DNA from 4 places in the Pantoea sp. X-Soil-MYKO-1289 genome. Region 1 is predicted to be linked to each of the others. Evidence: predicted binding sites of a transcription regulator. Region 1 holds the regulator's gene; each other region holds the start of a gene.

Region 1 (7,254 bases):
GCGTTGAAATCGTGGTGCATATGGGCCTCGACACCGTGGCGCTGGGCGGCAAAGGCTTTGCCCGGCTGGTGGAAGAGGGCGCGACGGTGGCGTCGGGTCAGCCGGTGCTGGAGATGGATCTCGATTTCCTCAACGCCAACGCGCGTTCGATGATCAGTCCGGTTGTGGTCAGCAACAGCGAAGATTTCGCCGGGCTGACGCTGCTGGCGACCGGCCCGGTGGTGGCTGGCGAAACCCCGCTTTACGAGGTAAAAGGCTAAGCCCCTGAGCGCATCGCCGTAAAAAAAAGCAGGCAGGAAGCAATTCCTGCCTTTTTTCGTTTTATCGCCTTAACAAACCGGTTGTTTCCCTTCGACGCTTTGTGGATCATACTCCGTTACTTCGTGGTACAAACCACCCGCTATACGTATTGAGGATTGAGAGATGAGTGAGGCTGAAGCCCGCCCAACTAACTTTATTCGTCAGATCATCGACGAAGATTTGGCGAGCGGCAAGCACAGTAGCGTGCATACCCGTTTTCCGCCTGAGCCCAATGGCTACCTGCATATCGGCCATGCTAAATCGATCTGCCTGAACTTCGGCATCGCTCAGGACTATCAGGGTCAGTGCAACCTGCGTTTCGACGACACCAATCCGGTTAAAGAGGATATGGAGTTCGTCGAGTCCATCAAGCGCGACGTGCAGTGGCTGGGCTTTGAGTGGAGTGGTGACGTTCGTTATTCCTCAGATTACTTCGATCAGCTCTATCACTACGCGGTTGAACTGATCAATAAAGGTCTGGCCTATGTCGACGAACTGACGCCGGAAGAGATCCGCGAATATCGCGGCACCCTGACCGCGCCGGGCAAAAACAGCCCCTATCGCGATCGCAGCGTCGAAGAGAACCTGGCGCTGTTCGAAAAAATGCGCAACGGCGAATTCGCCGAGGGTAAAGCCTGCCTGCGCGCCAAAATCGATATGGCGTCCAGCTTTATCGTGATGCGCGATCCGGTGCTCTACCGCATTAAGTTCGCCGAACATCACCAGACCGGCAAAAAGTGGTGCATCTATCCGATGTATGACTTTACCCACTGCATCTCCGATGCGCTGGAAAATATTACCCATTCGCTCTGTACGCTGGAGTTCCAGGACAACCGTCGCCTCTATGACTGGGTGCTGGATAACATCTCTATACCCGTGCATCCGCGCCAGTATGAGTTTTCGCGTCTTAACCTCGAATATGCGGTGATGTCGAAGCGCAAGCTGACGCAGCTGGTCAACGAAAACGTGGTGGAAGGCTGGGACGATCCGCGCATGCTGACCGTTTCGGGCCTGCGCCGTCGCGGCTACACCGCCGCCTCTATCCGCGAGTTCTGCCGCCGTATCGGCGTCACCAAACAGGATAACGTGGTGGAGATGGCGTCGCTGGAATCCTGCATTCGCGACGATCTGAACGAAAACGCGCCGCGCGCCATGGCGGTGCTCGATCCGCTGAAAGTGGTGATTGAGAACCTGCCGGCCGGCCATAACGAAATCATCACCATGCCAAATCATCCGAACAAGCCGGAGATGGGCACCCGCGACGTGCCGTTTGGCCGTGAGGTCTGGATCGATCGCGCTGACTTCCGTGAAGAGGCCAATAAGCAGTACAAACGTCTGGTGCTGGGCAAAGAGGTGCGTCTGCGCAACGCTTACGTGATCCGCGCCGAGCGTGTGGCAAAAGATGAAGAGGGGAATATCACCTGCATCTACTGCACCTGCGACGTCGATACCCTGAGCAAAGATCCGGCTGACGGCCGCAAGGTGAAGGGCGTGATCCACTGGGTCTCCGCAGACCACGCGCTGCCGGCGGAATTCCGCCTTTACGATCGCCTGTTCAGCGTGCCGAATCCTGGCGCGGAAGAGGATTTCCTGACCACCATCAATCCGAACTCGCTGGAAATTCGTCAGGGATTCGTCGAGCCAGGTTTGCAGAACGCCAGCCCGGAAGCGCCTTATCAGTTTGAGCGTGAAGGCTACTTCTGCGCCGACAGCCGCTATTCGCGTCCCAACCAGCTGGTGTTTAACCGCACCGTGGGCCTGCGCGACACCTGGGCAAAAATCGGCGATTAAATTTTTGCATTAACGGCATGATAAAATCACTACAGGGCGAGCAATCGCCCTTTTTTATAGCTGCAATCAGCCGCAAGGCAATTTTTTGTTCTGTAACAAACAATTACTACTTGTCGGACCAGTATGGGCGTTGTCTGAGTTAACGAAAATTAATCAATTTACAGATGTGAATTTCATTTTTTCAGGTAGGCTATTCGCTCTTTGAAGAGGCTATGCGGGCATAAAAAGGAAAAATGATGACGGCTCTTGGTCAGGAAGCAAAACACAGCGTGGTAGTTTTACATCAGTTAATCGAACGTATATTCAATCAGCCTTCAGGCGAAGACGATACCTTCGATCTGCTGCTTTCACACTTCCATCCCGATTTCCGCATGGTGACGCCGCAGGGGCGGCTACTCGATTTAAATCAAACCGAAGAGCTGTTTCGGCAGTTACAGGGGCGCCGCGAAGGCATGCGCATTGCCACCAGCGAGCACGCGGTGATCTCTCAGGGCAAAGATGAGGTCACTATTCAATATCGCGAGCTGCAGATGATGAACGGCAGCGATCAGGCGCGCATCTCGCTGGCGATCCTCGACTGCACGACCTCAATTCCCCGCTGGCGCTATCTGCACGAAACGCTGGTCGCCTGACGGCCATAAAAAAAGCCGGTACGCAGACCGGCTTTTAGCATTACTGCATAGCGCACATCTTTACTGATCGTGGAGCGTTTCGTCTTCGCGGCAATCGCCCAGCGAGCAGTGTCCGTAGAGATAGAGGCTATGGTTCGTCAGCTTGATGCCGTGACGGGTAGCAATATCTCGCTGGCGTGATTCGATCGATTCGTCGCTGAATTCGATGACTTTGCCGCAGTCGAGGCAGATCAGGTGATCGTGATGATGCTGCTGAGTCAGTTCGAAAACCGATTTCCCGCCTTCGAAGTTGTGACGCGTAACGATGCCCGCATCGTCAAACTGGTTCAGTACGCGATAAACGGTAGCCAGACCAATCTCTTCGCCCATATCAATCAGGCGTTTATACAGATCTTCCGCGCTGACGTGATGGCACTGAGGTTCCTGAAGCACTTCCAGAATTTTAAGTCTGGGCAGCGTGACTTTCAGGCCAGCCTTCTTTAATGCGGTATTGTTGTCAGTCATGCGGATATTGTCCTGTTACTTTGCTGGTTACTTGAGGCGCCTTGCCTTGAATGTCGTTCGGTGTCTATTCTCATTTGCGTCTCATTATAGAGGTGAAGTTTTGAAATGAAAACCGAGGGAAACGCCTGAAATCAACACGGGCTGTAAGAAGATGCGTAACGGCGCCGGGCGGAGAAATGCAGGAGGTTCGTTATCATCTCGCTAACTTCCTGACCTCGCGGAAGAAATAAGCAGATAACCGATGTGGGTATTGTACAGAATCAGAGATAAAAGTTAAAAAACTGTAGCTATTATTTCTATAGGAAAAACCTTTAACTCAATGTGAGCCAGCGCCCACATTGAGTATGTGGGTAATCAGGCTTCGATGATCGCCTGCAGCTGCAGCTCATCATAAATCTGCTTAACCCAGGCCTCGACGCGCTGGTTGGTCAGTTCCGGCTGACGATCTTCGTCAATCGCCAGGCCGAGGAAGTGCTTGTCGTCCGCCAGGCCTTTAGAGGCTTCGAAATGGTAGCCTTCGGTCGGCCAGTGGCCGACGATCACCGCGCCGTTCGGCTCGATAATGTCGCGAATGGTGCCCATCGCGTCGCAGAAATATTCCGCGTAGTCTTCCTGATCGCCGCAGCCGAACAGCGCCACCAGCTTGCCGTTGAAATCGATCTCCTCCAGCGTTGGGAAGAAGTCGTCCCAGTCGCACTGCGCTTCGCCGTAGTACCAGGTCGGAATGCCCAGCAGCAGGATATCGAACGCCTCGAGATCTTCTTTCGTGCTCTTGGCAATGTCGTGCACTTCCGCAACCTCTTTGCCCAGCTGTTTCTGGATCATTTTTGCAATGTTTTCGGTGTTGCCGGTATCGCTGCCAAAGAAGATGCCTACGATTGCCATGGGGTAAATAACCTCTTAAATCCTGATAATGAGTGCATGCGCAGAGCGCACAATTAAGCGAATGATAGCAGAGCGGGCAAAAGGGCGGAACTCGAAAAGCCGCTCCATTTGCTTCTGCGTGCGCTTTACGCTATTCAGCCCAGTTTGAGTTGCGCCAGCAGCATTTGTTCAATCAGTTCGCTGCGGCTGATATTGCGCTGCTCAGCCAGGGTGTTTAACGCATCCACGGCTTCGCTGGTCATTTTAAGTTCGACACGACGCAGCCCGCGCACTTTGTCACGTTTCAGTTGATTGCGCTTATTGATGCGCAGCTGTTCATCACGCGAGAGCGGACTGGTTTTCGGTCGACCGGGCCGACGCTCGTTTGCAAACAGATCCAGCGTGGTGCGGTCAGTGTGTTCTTTTGCCATGGGTTAGTAAAACTAGCGGCGCGAGCAGGCGCGTTTATCACGAAATGGGCCATTGCCGCGGCAAAAAAATGAGCAGCGGCAAAATTTAGCGCGCCATCATACTCCAGCCGAAGTGATGACGCCAATGCTAAACCGCGAACGGCAAGCTTTTGCTTTTAAAGCGCAAAAAAGCGGCGGACGCTGCGCAATACGGCATCAGGTTTCTCGGCGTGCACCCAGTGGCCGGCGCCGCTGATGACGTGCGCATGCGCGGCGGGAAACTGACGCAGCAGCGCGTCGCGATGCTGGTTGTCGAGATAGGGCGAGTCGCCGCCGCGTATAAAGAGCGCAGGATGCGGCCAGGGCGGCACCGCTTCCCAGCCAGATATTGTAGCGTAATTTTCCCATAGCGCCGGAACGTTGAAGCGCCACTCCCCATCCTGAAACGATTTGAGAATAAACTGGATAACGCCTTCTTCTTTAATATGCGTGCGCATCACCTGCGCGGCCTCGCTGCGCTGGCGCACGCCTGCGTCGCTAACGGCGCGGATGGCGGCGAAAATCTCATCGTGGCGTCGCGTCTGATAATCCACCGGCGCGATGTCGATCATCACCAGCCTTTCCAGGCGCTGCGGCGCCAGCGCGCTCATCGCCATGGCAATTTTTCCGCCCATCGAGTGGCCGATAACGGCGACGCGATCGATCTGGTGCGCGTCCAGGGTGTCGAGCATATCCTGCGCCATGGCGCGATAGCTCATCTCGTCGGCGCGCGGCGACAGGCCGTGGTTGCGCACATCCACCTGTATCAGCGGGCCTGCGTCTTTAAGGCCGCGCGCCAGCACGCCGAGGTTATCCAGACTGCCGAACAGGCCGTGAATAAGCAGGATGGGCAAGGAATCAGCGATTGATTGGTCAGTTTGCAGACGAGCATTTAAAATCATGGCAAAGTTCTTAAGATGGGGACCTTGGGTTAGGTTATCATGCTTTCACCTTTCCAGGCGCGACGACACGGCAGGCTTTAGGGCATATTCCGACTTTTGCCGTATGAGCGTGCGAAGGCTATCAGCCCGCCTGGATTTAACTTTATAATCCTTATGTTAGAACCCGCCCGCTCCGCGAACAACCGAGTGTTGCAACGGCGTTTTTCAGGCTGGCGTGGTTCTGTCACGAGTCGAAACCGTACGGAAAAAGATGAAAACGATTGAAGTTGACGAAGACCTCTACCGCTATATCGCCAGCCACACGCAACATATCGGCGAGAGCGCCTCTGACATTTTACGGCGGATGCTAAAATTTAATGCCGGTCAAAGCGCGCCTGCGGCAGCGGCGCCGTTAGCCGCTGGCGAGGCGGCGCAAAAAACGATCCAGCCGGTGCGCGCGGAAAACCGCCCGCAGGATCGCGTGCGCGCCGTGCGTGAGCTGCTGCTGTCCGACGAATATGCCGAACAGAAGAAAGCGGTCAATCGCTTTATGATGGTTCTCTCAACCCTCTATCGTCTTGATCCTTCGGCGTTTGCTGAAGCCACTGCCTCGCTGCAGGGCCGTACTCGCGTCTATTTTGCGGGCGACGAGCAAACGCTGTTGCAAAATGGCACCCATACGAAGCCGAAGCATGTCCCCGGCACGCCGTACTGGGTGATCACCAATACCAATACCGGCCGTAAATGCAGCATGGTGGAACACATCATGGTCTCAATGCAGTTCCCGCAGGAGCTGGCAGAGAAAGTTTGCGGCACCATTTAAACTGAAGCGTCAGGGAGAAGCGCCAATGGCCAGTCACCCCCGTGCCGGGCAACCCGCCCAGCAGAGCGATTTGATTAACGTTGCACAGTTAACATCACAGTATTATGTCCTGCAGCCCGACGTGGCGAATCCGGACCATGCGGTGAAATTCGGCACCTCCGGGCATCGCGGCAGCGCAGGACGCCAGAGCTTTAACGAGCACCATATTCTGGCGATCGCGCAGGCCATCGCGGAAGAGCGCAAGAAAAACGGCATTACCGGACCCTGCTATGTCGGTAAAGATACGCACGCGCTCTCTGAGCCGGCGATTCTGTCGGTGCTGGAAGTGCTGGCCGCCAACGGCGTAGACGTCATCGTGCAGCAGGACAACGGCTACACGCCGACGCCAGCTATCTCCAACGCTATCCTTGAGCACAACAAGCAGGGCGGCGCGCAGGCGGACGGCATCGTGATTACGCCGTCGCACAACCCGCCGGAAGATGGCGGCATCAAGTACAACCCGCCGAACGGCGGCCCGGCCGACACCAACGTCACCAAAGTGGTCGAGGATCGCGCCAACCAGCTGATTAAAGCGGGCCTGCAAGAGGTTAAACGTCTGCCGCTGGATCAGGCATGGGCAAGCGGCCGTATCGTCGAGAAAGATCTGATCCAGCCTTACGTAGAAGGGCTGGCGCAGGTGATCGACTTCGCTGCTATCCAGAAAGCGGGCCTGAAGCTGGGCGTCGATCCGCTGGGCGGCTCCGGCATGGAGTACTGGAAGCGCATCGCCGAGCACTACAACCTCGACCTGACCATCGTCAACGACGCCATCGACCAGACCTTCCGCTTTATGCATCTGGATAAAGACGGCGTGGTGCGCATGGACTGCTCTTCTGAATGCGCCATGGCGGGTCTGCTGGCCTATAAAGACAAGTTCGACCTGGCGTTCGGCAACGACCCGGACTATGACCGTCACGGCATCGTGACGCCGGCGGGCCTGATGAACCCGAACCACTATCTGGCCGTGGCCA
Region 2 (7,254 bases), 400 kb from region 1:
GTCGGTTTATCGGGAATGCGCAGCAGCGCTTCCGCCAGGCACATCAGCGCCACGCCCTCCTGAGAGGAGAGCGAGAACTCCTGCAGCAGGCTTTGCACCATCCCGGCGCGTCCGGTCGCCCCTTTTTGGTGCCGCAGCTTGTCGGCGAGGCTGTAGGCGAGCTGATGCGTTTTCTCCGCCAGCGACGCCGGCAGACGCGCCTGCTCCAGCAGCATCGGCACCGCGTCGGTCTCGGGACGACGCCATGCGGCGGTAATCGCGGCGCGCGCCACCGACTGCGGCAGAATATGCTCGGCGAAATCGAGGAAGGGCTGATGCGTCTCTTCCGGGGCGATCTCCTCCTGCTCCACCTGCGCGCCCGCCGTCATGGGGACCTCCGGCAGGGCGTCGCCGCTCTCCAGCTGGCCGAGGTAGTTGAAAATCGCCTGCTTAATCAGCCAGTGCGGCGTGCGGTCAACCTTCTGCGCCGCCAGTTTAATGCGTTCGCGGGTGGCCTCATCCAGCTTCACCCCCATTGTTGTCGTGCCCATGACCTGTCTGCTCCTGTCTTTAACTCTCACACTGCGTGGCCAGCACTATCTCTGATGTTGCAACTTTGTGCAACCGTGTTAAGTGTGACCTGCTTAACAGCCTTTTTAATGATTAATTTGTTAACGCTATAAAAGGCGGCATGGAACTTGCTGCAAGAATCTCGCCACAATTGCGCGGCGCTAACCTACTGCAATGCTGGCGGTTTACCTGGGTGCAACTGTGGAACTGTGAGCGAGTGCAACCTGTTAACATAATTTAGCGGTTAACAGGTGAAATCGCTGTAATGCCTGTGTTAAATCCATTGTGCGCATCGCGCCTTTCCGGCAGGATACCGCGCCTCAGGAAAGAGCAGGCGCCTGAATCTGGAAAAAAACCTGCGGCTCCGTCCCGTTCCGACGCGGCCGCAGCGTGCGGTTTCTCTCGGGAAATCAACTATAAAGTGGAGAGACGAATGAGTGTAAGCACACCGATGCTGGTGACTTTTGTAATTTATATCCTTGGGATGGTGCTGATAGGCTTCATCGCCTACCGTTCCACCAAAAACTTCGACGATTACATTCTGGGCGGCCGCAGTCTGGGCAGTTTTGTTACCGCGCTGTCGGCGGGCGCCTCTGATATGAGCGGCTGGCTGCTGATGGGGCTGCCGGGCGCGATTTTTCTCTCTGGCATTTCGGAAAGCTGGATCGCCATCGGCCTGACGATCGGCGCCTGGCTGAACTGGAAGATCGTAGCGGGGCGTCTGCGCGTCCAGACCGAGCACCATGACAACGCCCTGACGCTGCCCGATTTCTTTACCAGCCGCTTCGAAGATAACAGCAAAATCCTGCGCGTCATCTCTGCGCTGGTGATCCTGATTTTCTTCACCATCTATTGCGCCTCGGGCGTGGTGGCGGGCGCGCGCCTGTTTGAAAGCACTTTCGGCATGAGCTATGAAACCGCGCTGTGGGCCGGCGCGGCGGCGACCATCCTCTATACGCTGGTAGGCGGCTTCCTTGCGGTGAGCTGGACCGACACCGTGCAGGCAACCCTGATGATTTTCGCGCTGATCCTGACGCCGGTGATCGTGATTGTCGCCGTGGGTGGGCTGAATGATTCGCTGGCGGTGATTGAGGCGAAAAGCATTGAAAACCTCAATATGCTGAAAGGGCTCAATTTCGTCGCGGTGATTTCGCTGCTCGGCTGGGGACTGGGCTACTTCGGCCAGCCGCATATTCTGGCGCGCTTTATGGCGGCGGATTCGCATCGCTCGATCCGCACCGCGCGCCGCATCGGCATGGCCTGGATGGTGCTCTGCCTGGCGGGCGCGGTGGCGGTCGGCTTCTTTGGTATCGCCTATTTCCAGAATCACCCGGACCAGGCGGCGAACGTCAGCGGCAACGGCGAGCGCGTCTTTATCGAGCTGGCGCGCATTCTGTTTAACCCGTGGATCGCCGGCATTCTGCTCTCGGCCATTCTGGCGGCGGTGATGTCAACCCTCAGCTGCCAGCTGCTGGTCTGCTCCAGCGCGCTGACCGAAGATCTCTATAAAGGCTTCCTGCGCAAAAACGCCAGCCAGAAAGAGCTGGTGTGGTTCGGCCGCGCTATGGTGCTGCTGGTGGCGCTGATCGCCATCGCGCTCGCCTCGAACCCAGATAACCGCGTGCTGGGGCTGGTAAGCTACGCCTGGGCCGGTTTCGGCGCCGCCTTTGGTCCGGTGGTGCTGTTTGGCGTCTGCTGGAAGCGCATGACGCGCAACGGCGCGCTGGCGGGTATGGTGATCGGCGCGGCGACGGTGCTGATCTGGAAACAGTATGGCTGGCTGGGCCTGTACGAAATCATTCCGGGCTTCGCCTTCTCCAGCATCGCCATTGTGCTCTTCAGCCTGCTGGGTCGCGAGCCGTCTGCCGCGGCGCAGCAGCGCTTTGACGCGGCCGAGGCGGAATACCTGACCAAATAATTCATTACAACATACAAGCCCGCTTCCCGCATGGGAGCGGGCTTTTTTGCGTCTTCAGCAGGAGAAATAATTTCGCCGCATTACTTGTTTTTTCCTCCGCGATAATGATAATCGGTATCGTTCGCATTTTACCTAACTTTACCCGCGATTGACGCTGCTTAACATTCAAGAGGTCGGCGATGTTTGTTCCCTTTCTTATCATGCTGCGCGAAGGCCTCGAAGCGGCGCTGATCGTCAGCCTGATCGCCAGTTATCTGAAGCGCACCGGCCGCACTCGGTGGTTCCCGGCACTCTGGGCGGGCGTCTTTATCGCGGCGGCACTCTGCCTCGCGCTCGGCATTATCATCAACCAGACCACCGGCGAATTCCCGCAGAAGCAGCAGGAGCTGTTCGAAGGCATCGTGGCCGTGGTCGCGGTGGCGATCCTCACCTCAATGGTGTTCTGGATGCGCAAAGTGGCGCGCAATATGCGCGTGCAGCTTGAGCAGGCGGTCGATCAGGCGCTGAATCAGAGCGGGCGCGGCGGACTGGCGCTGGTGCTGATGGTGTTTCTCGCCGTGGCGCGCGAAGGGCTGGAGTCGGTGTTCTTTCTGCTGGCGGCCTTTACCCAGGATGTCGGCTACGCGCCGCCGGTGGGCGCCGTGCTCGGACTGGCGACGGCGGTGGTGCTGGGCATGCTGCTCTACTGGGGCGGCGTGCGCCTGAATATGGCGCACTTCTTCCGATGGAGCAGCCTGTTTATTCTGTTCGTCGCCGCCGGGCTGGCGGCGGGCGCTGTACGCGCCTTTCATGAGGCGGGCCTGTGGAACCATTTTCAGACGGTCGCTTTCGACCTGAGCAACGTGCTCTCCACCCATTCGCTGGCGGGCACGCTGCTTGAGGGCGTGCTGGGCTATCAGGAGACGCCGAGCGTCAGCGAAGTGGCGGCCTACTTTCTCTACCTTATTCCGGCGCTGCTGCTGTTTTTACTGCCGGCGCGTCCGGCGCGCCAACTCTCGACTAAACAGGGATAACTCTATGATGATTCGCTTTCGCCGCAAAACCCTGCTGGCTTCGCTGCTGGCGCTGACGGGAACCGCTGCGGCCGCCGATATTCCGCAGGTCGCCGTCAGCGTGACGGATACCCAGTGCGAACCGATGCAGCTGACGGTCAAGCCAGGCAAAACCCAGTTTCTGATCAAGAACAACAGTCAGAAAGCGCTGGAGTGGGAGATTTTGAAAGGCGTGCTGGTGGTGGAAGAGCGTGAAAATATCGCGCCGGGCTTCAGCCAGAAGCTCACCGCTAACCTTGAGCCGGGCGAGTATGAGATGACCTGCGGCCTGCTGAGTAATCCGAAAGGCAAGCTGATCGTGCAGGGCGAGGCGTCGCCCGCCGTGAAAGGCGGTAAACCCGACGTGCTGGCGCTGGCCGGCCCCATCACCGCCTATAAAGCCTACGTAACGCAGGAAGTGGCGCAGCTGGCGGCGAGCACCGAAGCCTTTACCCATGCGGTGAAAGCGGGCGATATCGAGAAGGCGAGAGCGCTCTATGCGCCGACTCGTCAGCACTACGAGCGTATCGAGCCTATCGCCGAGCTGTTCTCTGATCTTGACGGCAGCATCGACGCGCGCGAAGACGATTACGAGAAGAAAGCGGACGATCCGAAATTCACCGGTTTCCACCGCCTTGAGAAAGCGCTGTTCAGCGATAACAACACCAAAGGCATGGAGGGTTACGCCACTCAGCTCAACCGCGACGTGCAGGATCTGCAGACCCGCATCAGCGAGTTGGCGTTCCCGCCGGTGAAAGTGGTCGGCGGCGCGGCCGGCCTGATCGAAGAGGTCGCCTCCAGTAAAATCTCCGGCGAAGAAGATCGCTACAGCCGCACCGATCTGTGGGATTTCCAGGCGAACATCGACGGCGCGCAAAAGATTGTCGATCTGCTGCGTCCGCAGCTGCAGCAGGCGAATCCGCAGCTGCTGGCGAAAGTTGACGGCAACTTCAAAAAAGTCGATGCCATTCTGGGCAAGTATCGCGAGGGAGAGGGCTTCGCCTCCTACGAGAAACTCACCAGCGCGGATCGCAATGCGCTGAAAGGCCCGGTTACCGCGCTGGCGGAAGATCTCTCTTTACTGCGCGGTACCTTAGGTCTCGATTGATATGAGTCGTCAACAGGATGAGGCGCAGCCTGCAAGGCGGCGCCTGTTAAAAGGGCTGGGGCTGTTGGGCGGCGCGGCCGCCCTGAGCGGCGGCTGTCCGTTCCACGCGGCGGCCGACAGTTTTTCTCCCGGTACGGTTGCGCCCGACGCGCGACGCCAGGTGCAACCCTTCTACGGAGAGCATCAGGCGGGCATCACCACGCCGCAGCAGGCGTCGATGATGCTGGTCGCCTTCGACGTGCTGGCCAGCGATAAGGCCGATCTGGTGCGCTTGTTTCAGCTGCTCACCGCGCGCATCGCCTTTTTGACCAGCGGCGGCCCGGCGCCGGCGGTGACTAATCCTAAACTGCCGCCGATGGACTCAGGCATTCTGGGCGCAGAGATTGCGCCGGACAATCTGACGATGACGGTTTCGGTGGGCGCATCGCTGTTCGACGAGCGTTTTGGCCTGCAGGCGCTGAAGCCGAAGAAGCTGCAAAGCATGACGCGCTTTCCCAACGATTCGCTGGATGCCGCCCAGTGCCATGGCGATCTGCTGCTGCAGATTTGCGCCAACACCCAGGACACGGTGATCCACGCGCTGCGCGATATCGTGAAATACACGCCCGATCTGCTGGGCGTGCGCTGGCGTCGCGAAGGCTTTATCGCCGATCACGCCGCGCGCAGCCAGGGTAAAGAGACGCCCATCAACCTGCTGGGCTTCAAGGACGGCACGGCCAATCCCGACACGCAGAATAAGCCGCTGATGGATAAGTTGCTGTGGGTGACGGCCGATCAGGACGAGCCGGCGTGGACGCGCAGCGGCTGCTATCAGGCGGCGCGAATTATCCGTTTCCGCGTTGAGATGTGGGACCGCACACCGCTCGGCGAACAGCAGGCCATCTTCGGCCGCGACAAGCTGAGCGGCGCGCCGCTGGGTATGCAGCACGAGCATGACGTGCCAGATTATACGAAAGATCCGGAGGGTGAGGTTATCGCGCTCGATGCCCATATTCGCCTTGCTAATCCGCGCACGCCTGAGACGGAGAGCAGCCTGATGCTGCGCCGCGGCTACAGCTATTCGGCGGGCACCACCGCATCGGGGCAGCTCGATATGGGGCTGCTGTTCGTCTGCTATCAGCACGACCTGGAAAAAGGCTTTATCACGGTACAGAAGCGGCTCAACGGCGAAGCGCTAGAAGAGTATGTACGTCCCATCGGCGGCGGCTACTTCTTTGTTTTGCCGGGCGTTCCCGACGCAAAGCACTATCTGGCGCAGCCGCTGCTGGAAGCCTGACGACATCTGCGCCGCCGCATCGGCGGCGCGATTTATGCGTGAGGCGCAAAATATTTTTCCCCGCCTGAAAATTTAATCCCTTGATTGCTATAACAAAAAATTTTTTTGCCCGCCTGTCGGCTGCTGTTATTTCTTAATTCTGGGTATGGTCGTAAAATTAATGTTGCCAACTCTGTTAAAATTAGTGCAGTTTAATGGATAAGCGTGTTGTATCGCAGACTGGAGTCGCGCATGGGAAAGTCCTTTACAGGACAGACAGCTTTACCTCAGGTTTCACACTCTTCAGCGAGGGCATGCGCGCCTTCGACAGCCTCTTCTTCTTTATCAAATTGTTTCTCTATCTTCGATTTTACCGGTGTGTCTTTGCGCCTCGGTGCGGCGACACATCTTTATCAACGGTACGTCATGGCTCGAAAGGAAGCCAATCAAACCTCTAAAGCGTTCAGTTAATCGTGGCGGGCAGCGGCCCAACGCGGGAAATGAAACCAACTGTAAGGTGCGACTATGGGAAGACAGAAAGCAGTGATCAAAGCGCGTCGTGAAGCCAGAAGGGTGCTTCGTAGTGACTCTCGCAGTCATCGTCAGCGCGAAGAAGAATCGGTCACTTCGCTGGTGCAGATGGGTGGGCTGGATGCAATCGGTATGGCGCGCGACGTGCGCGACCGTTCGCCGATCGCCGCCAGGAACGATGCTCAGGCGCACTATCTCCAGGCCATAGAATCGAAGCAGCTGATCTTTGCAACCGGCGAAGCTGGATGCGGTAAAACCTGGATCAGCGCCGCGAAAGCGGCAGAGGCCCTGATACATAAGGATATCGACAGGATTATTGTCACCCGTCCGGTGCTACAGGCCGATGAAGATCTGGGATTCCTGCCAGGGGACATCTCGGAAAAATTCGCTCCGTACTTCCGGCCGGTCTACGACGTTCTGGTTAAACGTCTTGGCGCTTCCTTTATGCAGTACTGTCTGCGACCCGAAATCGGCAAGGTGGAAATCGCGCCTTTCGCCTATATGCGCGGTCGTACCTTTGAAAACGCGGTGGTGATCCTCGATGAGGCGCAAAACGTGACCGCGGCCCAGATGAAGATGTTCCTGACGCGCCTTGGCGAAAACGTCACGGTGATTGTTAACGGCGATATTACCCAGTGCGACTTGCCTGCTGGGGTCTCTTCCGGTCTCGCGGACGCGCTGGCGCGGTTCGAAGAGGACGAGATGGTCGGGATTGTGCGCTTCGGCAAAGATGACTGCGTGCGTTCGGCGCTTTGTCAGCGCACGCTGCATGCGTATGGTTGATTGATTTGAGTAAGTCTGTGTAGCAAGAAAAACCCGGCGCAAGCCGGGTTTTTTATGGGTGATATTTCTAAATGGCATC
Region 3 (7,254 bases), 2.1 Mb from region 1:
AACACCGGCGGCGAACTGCGCATTGTCGCCAACGCCTTCCTGCCCTATCCGCAGGTGCTGGACGAAACCTTCGGCAGCCATGAAGTGCTGGCGCAAAACGGACGCTTTAAGGTTTACCGCGCCGTTTACGGCCGCGGCGCGAAAGCGCGCTAAGCAGCGGCGACGGTGAAAACGTTGCTTTTTACAGCAGTCGATTCACCGTCGCGAAATATCTGTTGACGCCGGGTGTAAAATCTCTAGAATGCGCCTCCGTGGTTGCAATACTGTCATGTATTGCTGGTACGCGAAGGTGGCGGAATTGGTAGACGCGCTAGCTTCAGGTGTTAGTGTCTTAACGGACGTGAGGGTTCAAGTCCCTCTCTTCGCACCAACAACCACGATTTTCATCTCGCATCGCACTGCGCGAAGGTGGCGGAATTGGTAGACGCGCTAGCTTCAGGTGTTAGTGTCTTAACGGACGTGAGGGTTCAAGTCCCTCTCTTCGCACCAATGCGGCGATATGAAAAGCAAGATGACTCAAATGCGAAGGTGGCGGAATTGGTAGACGCGCTAGCTTCAGGTGTTAGTGTCTTAACGGACGTGAGGGTTCAAGTCCCTCTCTTCGCACCAGAGTTGTCCTCCCCTGCTTCACCTCTCTGTTTTGCTCTCTCTGTTTCAGGCCCCATGAAAATTCACCGCAACGGCCGCTAATCCGCCCGCTAACGCCAGGCATGAAGGCAGCAGCAGATAGTGACGCAACCGGCGATGGAACAGCATTACCACCGTCAACAGCAGCGCGATAATCATCAGGATACGCCACTGGCTAAAGCTCGGCTCCCATAGCGCAAAACACGGCATCGCCGCGCAGGGCAAGAGCACGCCCCAGGCGCTGTCCAGCTTCTTCCCCATTACCCAGCTGAACCCCCACAAGCCGCAGGCGGCGAACACGGCCATTAACATGACGTCGACCTCAAATGATAAGAGTTCGCATTATCATATGATAATAAATCTCATCTTGCAGCCTGTTTTTTTCGCCTCTGGGCCGGAAGATGACAGACCAGTTGGAAAATGCTAGATTGCGGCCGATAACACCTTTCATAACACAGCAAATTTGCTCATTGTCCGGCAAATGGATTTATTTTTGCCGGAATGCGCTTTGATATTTCAGGGCCGTTTCGAGTATTAATAATGAAATTACAATCTTACGATGAATTGAAACAGAGCAAATATCGGCTATCGCTGCTGCTCTTTCTGTTTTTAAATGTCGCCGTATCGCTGTTTTGCCTGATCCCTTTCGCCGGCAGCCCGGCTGCGGACTTGCCTGTCCCGATTATTACCGTCGCGCTATTTAGCGCCGCGACGTTAATTTCGTGTTTAATCAGGCCCAAACTGAAATTACCTTTATTAAATCCTGTGGCATTACTGCTTGGCGCGTTTTGGGCCTGGCATATTGAGCTCAAATATCAGCAGGTTTTCTTTTTCGACGACAATTTCCTGATTATTAGCCTGCTGAGCGTATTTTTTATCAGCGCTATCGCCCTGAGCGATTACCTGCCGGCATTTTGTCTGCATATCACCCCGCCGGTGGTGACGGTGCTGCTGCTGGATAAGGGCACGCATCTGGCGATGCTGCTGCTGACCATCTCGCTGCCGCTCATCGGCTTCTCTCTGCAGCACCTGATGCGCCGCCGCGTCGACCGCTTCACCCGCCGTCTGATGCACCAGCTCTATGAAGAAAAAGAGACTTTCAGCGATCTCAGCATGCTGGACCCGCTGACCGGCCTTTATAATCGTCGCGGACTAAAAAACCGGCTGGATAATATTCTGGAAAATCATGCGGGCAGCCACTTCGTGCTGCTGCTCGATATCGATCACTTTAAGGCGTACAACGACAACTACGGCCACGCCATGGGCGACCAGGCGCTGGCGCGCGTGTCGGTGGCGATCCGCGACGCCGTGCGTTCGCGCGATGTGGTGGTGCGCTACGGCGGCGAAGAGTTTCTGGTGCTGATGACCAACGTCAACGCGTCGATCGCCATGAAGCTGGCGGAGCGCATTCGCCAGTATGTGCTCGATCTGGAGATCCCCCACCGTTTCAACGAAAAGGTCTCTACCCACGTGACCGTCAGCGCCGGCATTGCGCCCATCTTCGACGACGAGTTCGATCAGGCGGTCGCCAACGCTGACCGCGCGCTCTACGTCGCCAAAAATCAGGGCCGAAATACCATTCTCGCCTGGGAAGACCTGCCTAAAACCCTGACCGTCAGCGGCGAAGCGCTTTAATTCTTCGCCCGCCATCGCGGCGACGCGCGGCAAGTGCCCGGCCGCGCCGTCACTTCCGCCGACTTGTGAATAGGACTAAGAACGATTATCATTCTTTCTTCTCTGCTTCCAGGGCGTGTTATTCAGCATGGCGAACATCAGGCAGCAATCTCAACGCTTTCAATACGCTCAGCCTATTTTTATGCAGGGCGATCGCTCGCTGGCGCGCGCCCTGCGCGATCTGATGCGCGAGCAGCACGCCTATATGCTGGAGAGCATCCACCTTGACGAAGCCGCGCCCGCAGAGGCTCTGACGCTGGCGGAGTGGGCTCGCCCGGAGCAGTTCCCCGCGCTGGCGCAGCGCTACAGCGACTATCTCTATCGTCAGCACCCCGACGCCGTTCAGGAGGCGAAGCCGGTTCAGTCGCTCTGGGCGCAGTGGTATTTCGGCCTGCTGCTGCCGCCGCTGATGCTGGCGCTGCTGACGGAATCGCGCGCGCTCGACTGCTCGCCGCAGCATATCCACGTTCAGTTCCACGAACATGGCCACCCTTGCGCCTTCTGGATCGCGACGCACGAAGATGAAGAGGCGCGCTACCTGACCGCGCCGCAGCGCATCGATCGCCTGATCCAGCAGCATCTGATCCCGGCGGTGAACGGCATCGCCCAGCATGGCGGCATCAACGCCAGGCTGATCTGGAACAATATGGGCTTCTCTTTTCACTGGTTCCTCGGCGAGCTGAAAACCCTGCTGGATGAGGCGACGATTCTGCAGCTTGAGCAGACGCTCTTTTTCACCAGCCGCCTGCAGGACGGCAGCGACAACCCGCTCTACCGCACCATGCTGCCGCGCGGCGGCGAGATGGTCAGACGCAGCTGCTGCCAGCGCTACCGCATTCCCGACGTCGAACGCTGCGGCAACTGCACGCTCAGCGTATAAAACCGTCTCCCGACGCACTTTCTCCTTTTCTCTCGTTTACACTTTTTCCGCCTTGTGGCAGTTTTTACGCCTTCGACCTGCATGGAGAAAAAGATGAGCCTGGAGTCGGTACGGCAGTTTTTCGCCGAACACGCACCTGATATCGAGATTATCGAGATGTCGCAAAGCACCGCTACCGTGGAGATGGCGGCGCGCGTTCACGGCGTCGCGCCGGGACAGATCGCCAAAACCCTGTCGCTGAAAGTTAAAGACGAGGTGGTGCTGATCGTCACGCGCGGCGATGCGCGGCTCGATAACCGCAAGCTGAAAGCGGCGCTGGGCGCTAAGGCGCGTATGCTGAGCGTCGATGAGGTGGTGAACTGGACCGGCCATCCGGTCGGCGGCGTCTGCCCGTTCGGGCTGGAAAATCCGCTGAAGGTGTATTGCGACGAGTCGCTGCGCCGCTTCGACGAAGTGCTGCCCGCAGCGGGCGCCGTCCATAGCGCCGTGCGTATTACCCCACAGCGCATGGCCGAGCTGACGCAGGCGCAGTGGGTAGACGTGTGCGAAGCGCTCTAGTGCGTCGGCTTCGACACCGCGCCTGATATTTCGATGCCGCGCGTTTCGCGGCCGAAGGCGACAAACAGGCAGATCAGCACCGCCACCGTGCCGGCGACGATGGCCATTCCCAGGCCGTAGTTGCCGTTATGCGCCTCGGCGATGCGCGACTGCAGCGTGGCGTTGACCGAGGCGATCAGATTGCCCAGCTGATAGACGAAGCCCGGCAGCACCGCGCGCGCGTTGGCGGGCACCAGCTCGGTGAGATACGTCGGCACCACGCCCCACGCGCCCTGCACCATAAACTGCATCAGAAACGCGCCCAGCCCAATCGCCCAGGAGCCGCTGGAGAAGGCCCAGAGCGGCAGCACCGGCAGCGCCAGCAGCGACGCCAGCATAATCGCTTTTTTACGTCCGATGCGCTCCGATAGCGCGCCGAAGAAGACGCCGCCCAGCATCGCCGCGATGTTGTAGCTGATGGCGATCAGGCTGACGGTGTGCGCGTCGAACTGATGCTGCACCTTCAGGAAAGTGGGATAGAGATCCTGGGTGCCGTGGCTGAAGAAGTTGAAGCAGGCCATCAGCAGCACCAGATAGAGACACATTTTCCAGTGCTGGCGGATGATCGGCAGCAGCGCGCTGCTCTCCTGGCGCTCGCGCGCCGCCAGCCAGACCGGCGACTCCGGCACTTTGAAGTAGATAAACGGCAGCAGCAAAATCGGCAGCGCGCCGATCAGGAACATGCCGCGCCAGCCCACCGCGTCGAAAAAGAGCCCGAAGATCACCGAGGCCAGCAGATAGCCGCACGGATAGCCTGCCTGAAAGATGCCGGACATCAGCCCGCGCGAGCGGTCGGGAATGGTCTCCATCGCCAGCGACGAGGCGACGCCCCAGATGCCGCCCATCGCCACGCCGTAAATAATGCGAAAGCCGAGAAAGGCGCCGAAGCTCGGCGACCAGGCGGAGAGCAGCTCAAACAGGGAAAACAGCACGATGTTGAGCATCAGAACCGGCCGACGGCCATATTTCTCCGCCAGCCGTCCAAACAGCAGCGCGCCGATCGGGCGCACCGCCAGCGTCAGCATAATCGCGATCGACACCTCTGACACCGAAGCGTGAAAGTATTGCGCGAGGTCGCTTAAAACAAACACCAGTATAAAAAAGTCAAACGCGTCCAGCGTCCAGCTGGCGAAGCTGGCAAACGCCACATTCCGCTGGGTCGGGGTCCAGTTAAACATAAACGTATCCTGTCAGTGCCATTCGGATAAAGGTCCGAAAGAAAGAGGCGCAACCGCCGCAACGGTTACGATATTGTTAACGTTTTGTTTATAGCACTTTGCCAAACGCGAGCGCGTTCAAATGCTGGCATCCCTGACGTCAGGATGTAACTAAGGGTGTCGGCGCATGTCATTTCGGGCGAATCGCTCTGCGGGTTAGCGTTTCAGCTGCGTCAGAGCCTGTTCGAGGATCTCCAGCAGCAGCGCGTTATCGACGTGGTGCAGCACATGAACCAGCGCGCCGCTGTCGACAGGGATACCGACATCGACGCGCAGCGGCGTGCGATAGCGCCAGCTTTTGCCGCGCGTCGCGCCCGGACGCAGTTCGATATCCACACGGTAGTCGGTGCCGTTCGCCACGCGCTGATTCAGCAGCCAGGCGACCACCAGCGCGTCGTGGATCCAGCTGCCCGGGAGATTACGGGTGCGGATAGAGTAATCGATCCACGGACGCAGCGTGTCGCGCACAAAGCAGGAGAGCGGATGATCACTGGCGGTGATGCGCGACAGATCCTGATGGGTCAGCAGCGTCTGCGTGGTCACGTCCATCGGCACCAGCGTGATAGCCGCGCCGCTGTGCAGCACCTGATGCGCCGCCTCGGGATCGAGACCGAAATTGGTATCTTTGATGTAGTCGTCCAGCGCGAATACGCCGCCCATCACCACAATCTCCGCCACCGCTTCCGCCATTGCCGGGTAGCGCTGCAGCGCCAGGGCCACGTTGGTCAGCGGCCCAATCGCCACCAGGGTAATTTCGCCGGGGTTGTCGCAAATCAGCCTGCCGATAGCTTCGGCCGCGTCGTAGCCGTCCGCCGCCATTGGCTTTGGCGCGCGCACGCCCTGCCACAGCCTGACCATATCGAGCTGCTCTACGCGGTTATCGAGCGCCGCGCGCCAGGGCGCATGATCCTCTTTCAGCGCCTGAGAAGCGCCCTGCACCACCGGAATCGCCGAGCCGAGGCGCGTCAGCAGATCTTTCGTGACCTGCGCGCCGATGTCGCTCGGCGTATTGCCTGCGACGGTGGTGATCAGCTCCACCGACAGCGCTGGCGAAGCAAGGGCCAGCGCGAGCGCCAGGCCGTCGTCGGTATTGGCGCCGGGAATGCCGTTGCCCGGGTCGCAGTCAATAATCACTCTTTTCATGTTGTCGTCGTGTTGGTTTCGATGTGCGGCGTACAGCCGCAGGATTCGCCGATTTCAAGGTAGTGCGGAAACTCGCGCAGCTTCGCCTCGCCGTCCCAGTTTTGCAGCATGGCAATGGCGCAGCGCGCCATATCCCGCAGCGGCTGGCGCACGGTGGTTAAGGTCGGCACATGGAAAGCGGACTGATCGGTGCCGTTGAAACAGACCAGCGCCACATCCTGCGGCACGCGAATGTTGCGCTCGGAGAAAGCGCGAATCGCGCCGATCGCCTGCCCTTCGTTACTGGCAAACAGCGCGCGCGGCGCGCCGGGGCCGGCGAGCATGCGCTGCGCCGCTTCGTAGCCGCCCTGCCGCGTATAGCTGGCGGGAAAGATCAGCGCCTCATCGACCGGCGTCCTGTGCGCCGCCATCGCATCGCGCCAGCCCTGAATACGATCCTGCGCGTTAAGCATCTCCAGCGGGCCGCTGATGATGCCGACCTGCCGATAGCCGTGGCTGAGCAAATGGGAAGTAACCTGAAATGCTGCCTGACGCTCGTCGACGCGCAGCATGCTGACGCCCGGCTGCGGCTCGACGCGATCCAGCATCACAAACGGCGTGCCGCTGGCCTGAATCACGTCGATATAGGGATGGCGATCGACGCTGTTGTAAAACAGGCCGTCGACCTGACGGTTCAGCAGGCTGTGGATCAGCTCCAGCTCGCGCTGACGATCGTCGCCCGCGTCGCCGAGCAGCATTACGTGACCATGATCCAGCGAGGCCTGCAGCAAGACGTGCGCCATAGAGGCGACAAAAGTATTGCCGATATTCGGCACGATCAGCCCATAGGTTTTGGTGCTGCCCGACGCCAGGGCGCGCGCTACGCCGTTGGGGCGATAGCCGGTCAGCCGGATGGCGTCCAGCACGCGCTGACGGGTGCTTTCCGCTACCGGACGCGGACCGTTGTTGATCACGTAGCTGACCACTGCAACCGATGTGCCGGCCATTTTCGCCACGTCGCTGCGTGTGACTTTGCCTGACGGCTGTTTCAAGCTTTTAGCTCCCGATGTAAACACGAAAGGCCGTGAATCATCACGGCCTGCTCGTTAGCGTGCGGGAAGCGACGCCGCATTAGAT
Region 4 (7,254 bases), 490 kb from region 1:
CCACCAGCGCGGTAATATTGATGCCCATATTCGACAGAATGGCGAGCAGCATCATCACCCACACCACCATGCGCAGCAGAATGCCGAGGATCACCGTGGTGACTGGATTGCGCACGTGCACCGGATCGCGTAGCAGATTATGCAGCCACAGCCGGATGCCGCAGTCGATCCACATGGCTAACTGCACGGCGAAGGCAAGGAACCAGCCGTGAGAAATAAAGCCGTCCCAGCTGGCGGGCACGTCGACAAAGCGCAGGGCGATCAGCAGCGAAAAAATCAGCAGCAGCAGCTGGCTGGTGCTGCGCAGGATCTCCACCAGAATCGAGGTGAAGCGCACGTGGCGCTGCTCGCTGTAGCGCGCGATGCGGCCAGAGATAAAGCGAATGGCGCTGCGCAGCAGCCAGTAGATCAACAGCGTGCCTGCCACCACAATAGCGCTGTTGATCCAGAAAGTCTGATTAAGAAAAAGACGTTGAAAATAGCCTGATGAGAGCCAGTTTTCCATTGGGGAGTTTCTCTTTGCTGGGAGCCGGTTTAAAAAAGAGAGCAAGGAGAAGCATAGCCTGGATGCGCCGGGAGGCAGCGCAAATCACTGAAAAACTACTGAAATCGATTCGCTTTATCGCGCGCCAGGCGCTCAAGGGCGAAAATAACCTGCTGTAGCTGACGCTCCTGCAGCGGCTCGATGGCGGTAAAACGAAAGCTGAGACGCGGCGTGACGCGCGTTTCATTTTTGCTGGTCACCACGCTGCGCTCGCCGATATGCAGCAGCTGCGCGCCGACCTCGAACTGGCCATATTCGCCCAGCTCGACGTGCAGCTTTTTTAAACTTGTCGCCGCTGCTCAGCCCCTCCGGCAGCGCCTCGTCCACCAGCACGCCGATGCCGCCCAGCGACAGATCCTGCAGGCGGAAACGCACCTTTTTGCCGTTGGGCCACTCGCTGTGACAGTAAAAGATCGGATCGAGCGGCGCGGAGATGCGGAAAAACTCACGACGCTGGATCTGCCACAGCAGCTCGGGCAGCGGCGCGCTAAAGGCGGGCAGCCCCTGGAAGGTGGTTCTTTCCAGCGAGGACAGGCTGAACTCTACTTTGGCGCCGTAAGTTTCCGCGAGGATGCTCACATCGCTGCATGAAAGCACATACTCGTTGTCGAGATTATTGCTGCCGAGGTCGAAAACAATACGATCCTCGTCGGCATCCAGCATACGGCTGATAAACTGACCGCGCGAAAAAGTGACCATTAAAGGCGTCTGAAACCGTAGCAAATCCTTTATCACGCCGAGAACCGCCAGCGTGCCACGTTTGAGATACTGTTCTTTGTCGGCTTCTTTCACTTACTGGCTCCAAAAGAGGGCAAATTAGCTGTTATCTGATGCTTTATTCTCTCTCCGTTATCGGCGGCGGGCGCGGAAGCTTTAGGTTTTTAAGTCAATTTTTGTCGCTGTTAATCCTGCAGCAGGAAATTTCCTGTCTATACTTAGCTCTGTAATTCTCCTGATTAATCAGGCGGTCACAACCTAATCAAAAAGGAAGGAGTAGTAGATGGGTATCATTTCATGGATCATCTTTGGTTTAATCGCCGGTATTCTCGCTAAATGGATCATGCCGGGCAAAGATGGCGGTGGTTTTATCGTAACCGTTATTCTGGGTATTATCGGTGCGGTCGTCGGCGGCTGGATCAGTACGCTGTTTGGCTTCGGTCGGGTTGACGGCTTTAACTTCGGCAGCTTTGTGGTCGCGGTTATCGGCGCGCTTGTCGTGCTGTTTATCTACCGTAAAGTCCGTAGCTGAAACGCATAGCGTAAGAACTGCAACGGGACGACTTTGTCGTCCCGTTTTACTTTCCCCGCTAGAAATCGTATCCCACCGACACCAGCAGCGAACGCTCCGCGCCCCAGTAGCAGTAGCCCGTGCCGTAACAGGCGGCCACATAGTGACGATCGGTCAGGTTATTCGCGTTGACCTGTAACCACGCGCCGCGCAGCGCGCTGTTCCAGACGCCGAGATCGGCGCGCACCGAGGCGTCGAACAGCGTTACCGACGGCACGCGTCGGCTGTTCTCATTATCCGCCCACTGTTTGCCGATATAGCGCACGCCCGCGCCCGCGCTGATGCCGCCGTCAAACTGATAATGACCCCAGAACGAGGCCATGCTGTTCGGCGTGACGTAAGGCGTGTGGCCATCATTGCCGTCCAGCGTCTCCTTATAGCGCAGGTGGTTAAGGGTATAGCCCGCCACGGTGCTCAGACGCGGCGTCAGCTGATTGCGCGCCTCCAGCTCGATGCCCTGCGAATGCACTTTGCCGGTCGGCGTATAGGTGGAGTCGACGATATTGCGCGTGGCGACATCTTTCTGCGTCAGATCGTAGAGCGCCAGGGTATAGAGATCGCGCGTGCCTGCCGGCTGATATTTTATGCCCGTCTCATACTGCTCCGAAGTGGTCGGGCGCAGCAGGTTGCCGTCGGTGCCGGTCAGCGCGGTCGACGTAATCGCCTGGCTGTAGCTCACATAGGGCGAGACGCCGTTGTCGAAGGCGTAGAGCAGCGCCGCGCGCCCGCTGACGTGATCGTCCTGTCGGCGCGCCGTGCCGCTGTTGTCGGCAACGATGCGGTCGTAGCGGCCGGAGAGATCGAGATGCCAGCGATCCCACGTCATCTCATCCTGCAGGTAGAGGCCGGTCTGGTAGTAGCGGCGCGTCTCGCGCGTCCAGCTATAGTCCGGCATCGGCCCCAGTGCCGCGCCGGTATCGGCGTTGAGCGCGCTGGCCGCGCCGCCCGCGTCGCTTAAATCGTTCTTGTAACGGTGATACTCCGCGCCGATCGACAGGCGGTGCGCCAGCTCGCCGGTGTCGAACTCCGCCGTAACGCGGTTATCCGTCGCCCAGGCGGAGAGCGAGGAGCGTTCGCCGGAGTAGTAGCGGTTAAGGATGTTGCTGCCGGGCGACTGCCAGCCGACCTGATAAACCTGGTCGAGATCGACGTTTGAGTGGCTGTAGCTTCCGGTCGAGGAAAACGACCAGACGTCGCTAAAGCGGTGCTGGAAATCATAGCTGTAGATCTGTTCGCGGCGCTTGAACTGGTCCAGCGACGGATCGCCGTCGTAAAAACCGGTGCTGAGCTTCGCGCCGTTGTGGGCGCTCAGCGCGCCGTCGCCCGGCACCGAGCCGTGATAGCCGCCCGAAGGATCTTTTTGCAGATAGGCGCGCAGCAGCAGCTGGGTATCTTCCGTGGGCTGCCACATCAGCTGCGGCATCAGCGCGTACTTCTCCTCGCGCGTGTGGTCATACTGGGTATCGCTGTTGCGCGTCATGCCGGTAAGGCGAAACGCCCACTCGTTGTTGATGGCGTTGGTGTAGTCGAACGCCGCGCCGCGCGTATCCTGGGTGCCTGCCGTCAGCCGGAAGTGGCCCGCTTCGCTGAACTGCGGGCGGCGCGTGGTCTGGTTCACCAGCCCGCCCGGCACCGTCTGGCCGTACAGCGCGGAAGAGGGGCCTTTAATTACGTCGACACGCTCCAGAAACCAGGGATCGACCTGCAAAACGTTATAGCTGCCGCCATCGCTCATCAGGCGCAGGCCGTCGAGGAAGGTATTATCCACGTCGCCGCCGTGGAAGCCGCGCAGCGAAATGGTGTCGTAGCGGGTCGCGGCGCCGCCGAAGTTGGAGAAAACCCCTGGCGTATAGTTCAGCACCTGATTGAGATCGATGGCGCCCTGATCGTCGATCTGCTGGCGAGCGATCACCGAGACCGACTGCGGCGTCGTGAGCAGCGGGCGATCGCTTTTGGTGGCGCCTGCGCTGGTGGTGACGAGATAGCCCTGAGTCGGGCCGTAGGCGCTCTCCCGTGGCGAGGCGGTTACCGTCAGCGTGTCGGCCGCCAGGCTGGCGGCGGGCAGAGCGATCGCCAGCGCGCACAGCAGCGCGCAGCGGTGAGGGGAAAACGGCAGCATCATATCCTGTCCTTGTTCGGCCCACCTTCAACAGGCGGCATATGTATGATAAAGATTCTCAAAATCAGAGTGAGAATTATTATCAATATGTGAAAAATGTTTCAAGGTTTGTTGAACAGGAGAAGACAAAAATAAAACGAAGGGCCGGGAGTGGCCCTTCGTCTGGGGGAGGTTACTTCGCTGTCGCCGCGGCCTGAGGAATATCCTGGGCGCTGTTGCAGGTTTTCTCTTTCGGACAATACTTATCGAGCAGCATCAGCGTCACGCCGTTGGTCCAGCCGAAGCCGTCCTGCAGCGGATATTCGCCGCCGCCGCCGCCGCCGAGGTTCGGCCCGTCGACCACATACTTCTCGACCAGCTTATGCTCTTTGTCGTAGGTGGTCTGGACGTTCTGCAGGAAGCGCATGCCGACCTGCTGCGCCAGCTGCGGCTTGTTGTAGTGCTCCAGACCTTCTACCGCCACCCACTGCAGCGGCGCCCAGCCGTTAGGCGCGTCCCACTGCTGGCCGTTGTTCACCGTGGTGGTGAGCAGACCGCCCGCTTTCAGCAGCTGTTTCTCTACCGCCGAGGCGGTGCGATCGGCCTGCTTGTCGCTGGCCAGCTGCATATAGAGCGGGAAGAGCGCTGCGGCGGTCAGCTGCGGGCTGGCCTGACGCGTTTTGCTGTCGTAGTCGGCGTACCAGCCCTGTTTCTCATCCCACAGATAGCGGTTCACCGCCGCCTGACGCTTCTCCGCCAGATCGGCGAACTGCTTCGCCTTATCCTGCTGTTTATCGAGGCGATACGCTTTGGCCAGCGTCTGCTCGAGATGGAACAGCAGGCTGTTGAGATCGACAGGCGCCAGCTGAGTGGTGCGGATCGAGGCGAGATTATGCGCGTCGCTGAACCAGCGCGAGCTGAAGTCCCAGCCGGACGCGGCCCCGGCGCGCAGATCGCGGTAGAGTTCGCCTTTGTCGCGCTGCGGCGCTTTTTTCGCGGTATTGACGTCATCCAGCCAGGATTCGGTGCGCGGCACGTCGCGCGCGTCCCAGTAGCGGTTAAGCACGGTGCCGTCCGCCAGCTTGATCACGCGCTTGCTCGCCTGACCGGCGGCGACGCTATCGCTGTCCGCCATCCAGTAGTCGTACTCTTTCTGCAGCTGCGGCAGGTATTGGGTGTAGGCCGCGTCGCCCTGGTGCGTCGCCAGCAGATCGACCATCAGGCTAAAGAAAGGCGGCTGCGAGCGGCTGAGGTAGTAGCTGCGGTTGCCGTTGGGAATATGACCGTAGGTATCCAGCTCCCACGCGAAGTTATCTACCATATCCTGCACGCGATCCCAGTGGCCGCTCTCGGCCAGGCCGAGCATGGTGAAATAGCTGTCCCAGTAGTAAACCTCGCGGAAGCGGCCGCCCGGCACCACATAGGGTTTCGGCAGCGGCAGCAGCGAATCGTAACGCCCGGCGCTTTTGGCGGTGCGCGTCAGCACCGGCCACAGGCCGTCGATATGCGCGCGCAGGCTCTGGCCGGCGGGCGGCACATATTTTTCGCCCGCGGCGGGCAGGGTAAAGTTGCTGGCGACGAAACGCTTCAGATCGAAATTGCGCTGATTTTTTTGCATCTGCCAGTCCGCCAGAATCGACGCCGGGTCGAACTTCGGCACCGCGTCGGCGAAGGTTTTCTGGTCGGGATAGAACTGCGCCTGCTGTACCGCGTTAAACAACGGACCCAGCCGAACATCCGGCGGCTGCGGCTGGCTGCTGAGCATACGTGAGTTATCGTCTGCGTGCGCCATCAGCGCAGGCAGACCCAGCAGCAGAGTCAGCAGCACTGGCGCGACTCCCTGACGCCCGACAGGCGCGGTTACGACAGTTTTCTTCATCGGTTTTTCTCCTTGTCCGAAAGGCGGCCGCGCGTAACGCATTGACCACTCGAACAACTTTAGTCGCAATCTGACAACGTGGCGCGACGACGCTGCGAAAATGTGAAGCAGCCCTGGCGGCGGGACGGCGGTTTTTGCTTGCCCTGGCGCCGCTTTTGCCGGAGGCTGAGGGCAAAAAACGAGGATTGAGATGGATATTATCTGGTATCACCCGACCCAGGATGGCGAGATCTGGCTGGCGGGCATGCAGCGGCGTCTGCCGCAGGCGCGGGTGCGGCGCTGGCAGCCCGGCGACGACGCGCCCGCCGATTACGCTATTCTGTGGCAGCCGCCGCGCGAGATGCTGGCGCATCGCGCCGGACTGCGCGGCGTATTCGTGATGGGCGCGGGCGTAGACGATATTCTCGGCCGGCTGGCGCGCTATCCCGATATGTTGCCGCCATCGGTGCCGCTGGTCCGCCTGGAGGATAGCGGCATGGCGCGGCAGATGCAGGAGTATGCGCTCTACTGCGTGCTCGGCTGGTTTCGCCGCTTCGACGACTACGCCAGACAGCAGCAACAGGCGCAGTGGCAGCCTTTGCCGCCGACAACGCGCGAGACGTTCAGCGTCGGCGTACTCGGCGCGGGCGTGCTGGGGCAGAGCGTTATCGAGGCGCTGCGGCCCTGGGGCTTTCCGCTGCGCGTCTGGAGCCGGACGCCGAAGCGCATCCCGGGCGTGGAGAGCTTTGCCGGACGCGAGAGCCTTGACGACTTTCTGCGCGGCGCGCAGGTGGCGATCAATCTGCTGCCCACCACGCCGGAAACCCGCAACCTGTTTGACGCGCGCACCCTGAGCCAGCTGCCGCCGCACGCCTGTTTCCTTAATATGGCGCGCGGCGCGCAGGTGGTGGAGGCAGATCTGCTGGCGGCGCTGGAGAGCGGACGGCTGCGCGCCGCCGCGCTCGACGTATTCCAGCAGGAGCCGCTGCCGCAGGAGAATCCGCTATGGCGTCATCCGCGCGTCACCGTAACGCCGCATATTGCGGCATTGACCCTGACGGATGAGGCGATGGACGCCATCACGCGCGGCATTGGCGCCATCGAGGCGGGCGAACGGCCTCTGGGCTGTGTCGATCGCCAGCGCGGCTATTGAATTCCGGTTAACTTATTGGCCGCCCGAGCGGGCGGCAGAGAGGAGAAAATAATGTACCCCGTTGATTTGCATATGCATACCGTTGCCAGCACGCATGCCTACAGCACGCTGCACGACTACGTCGCGCAGGCAAAAAATAACGGCATCAGGCTGTTCGCCATTACCGATCACGGCCCCGATATGGCCGACGCGCCGCACTACTGGCACTTCGTTAATATGAAGATCTGGCCGCGCGTGATTGACGGCGTCGGCATTTTGCGCGGCATTGAGGCCAACATTAAAAATCAGCAGGGCGAAATCGACTGCTCCGGCC

The links. Region 1 encodes Fur, which represses iron uptake genes when iron is present. Its sites were predicted from a motif close to ATAATAATGAGAACNACTATCAA; they were not measured.
Region 2: the regulator Fur is predicted to act here: its motif matches at 2,572-2,594, upstream of efeU (iron uptake transporter permease EfeU).
Region 3: the regulator Fur is predicted to act here: its motif matches at 2,332-2,354, upstream of fhuF (siderophore-iron reductase FhuF).
Region 4: the regulator Fur is predicted to act here: its motif matches at 4,015-4,037, upstream of AC6I7Z_RS08355 (TonB-dependent siderophore receptor).

The regions. Positions count from the first base shown of each region.
Region 1 covers NZ_AP036004.1:1,252,981-1,260,234, forward strand. Annotated here, with positions in the region: gene nagE (N-acetylglucosamine-specific PTS transporter subunit IIBC) at 1-260, shown strand, start outside; gene glnS (glutamine--tRNA ligase) at 424-2,091, shown strand; gene AC6I7Z_RS06005 (hypothetical protein) at 2,328-2,723, shown strand; gene fur (ferric iron uptake transcriptional regulator) at 2,784-3,227, opposite strand; gene fldA (flavodoxin FldA) at 3,582-4,112, opposite strand; gene ybfE (LexA regulated protein) at 4,247-4,522, opposite strand; gene ybfF (esterase) at 4,678-5,442, opposite strand; gene seqA (replication initiation negative regulator SeqA) at 5,693-6,244, shown strand; gene pgm (phosphoglucomutase (alpha-D-glucose-1,6-bisphosphate-dependent)) at 6,270-7,254, shown strand, end outside.
Region 2 covers NZ_AP036004.1:1,654,818-1,662,071, forward strand. Annotated here, with positions in the region: gene putA (trifunctional transcriptional regulator/proline dehydrogenase/L-glutamate gamma-semialdehyde dehydrogenase) at 1-530, opposite strand, end outside; gene putP (sodium/proline symporter PutP) at 983-2,467, shown strand; gene efeU (iron uptake transporter permease EfeU) at 2,647-3,480, shown strand; gene efeO (iron uptake system protein EfeO) at 3,485-4,606, shown strand; gene efeB (iron uptake transporter deferrochelatase/peroxidase subunit) at 4,608-5,882, shown strand; gene phoH (phosphate starvation-inducible protein PhoH) at 6,387-7,175, shown strand.
Region 3 covers NZ_AP036004.1:3,400,834-3,408,087, forward strand. Annotated here, with positions in the region: gene rsmC (16S rRNA (guanine(1207)-N(2))-methyltransferase RsmC) at 1-153, shown strand, start outside; tRNA gene AC6I7Z_RS16210 (tRNA-Leu) at 284-370, shown strand; tRNA gene AC6I7Z_RS16215 (tRNA-Leu) at 403-489, shown strand; tRNA gene AC6I7Z_RS16220 (tRNA-Leu) at 523-609, shown strand; gene AC6I7Z_RS16225 (DUF1435 domain-containing protein) at 655-939, opposite strand; gene AC6I7Z_RS16230 (GGDEF domain-containing protein) at 1,168-2,262, shown strand; gene fhuF (siderophore-iron reductase FhuF) at 2,390-3,181, shown strand; gene AC6I7Z_RS16240 (YbaK/EbsC family protein) at 3,275-3,739, shown strand; gene AC6I7Z_RS16245 (MFS transporter) at 3,736-4,956, opposite strand; gene AC6I7Z_RS16250 (nucleoside hydrolase) at 5,152-6,138, opposite strand; gene AC6I7Z_RS16255 (LacI family DNA-binding transcriptional regulator) at 6,135-7,124, opposite strand; gene AC6I7Z_RS16260 (MFS transporter) at 7,249-7,254, opposite strand, start outside.
Region 4 covers NZ_AP036004.1:1,741,093-1,748,346, forward strand. Annotated here, with positions in the region: gene AC6I7Z_RS08340 (mechanosensitive ion channel family protein) at 1-505, opposite strand, end outside; partial or broken gene AC6I7Z_RS08345 (flagellar brake protein) at 601-1,336, opposite strand; gene AC6I7Z_RS08350 (GlsB/YeaQ/YmgE family stress response membrane protein) at 1,545-1,793, shown strand; gene AC6I7Z_RS08355 (TonB-dependent siderophore receptor) at 1,852-3,954, opposite strand; gene treA (alpha,alpha-trehalase TreA) at 4,124-5,809, opposite strand; gene ghrA (glyoxylate/hydroxypyruvate reductase GhrA) at 6,000-6,941, shown strand; gene AC6I7Z_RS08370 (phosphatase) at 6,993-7,254, shown strand, end outside.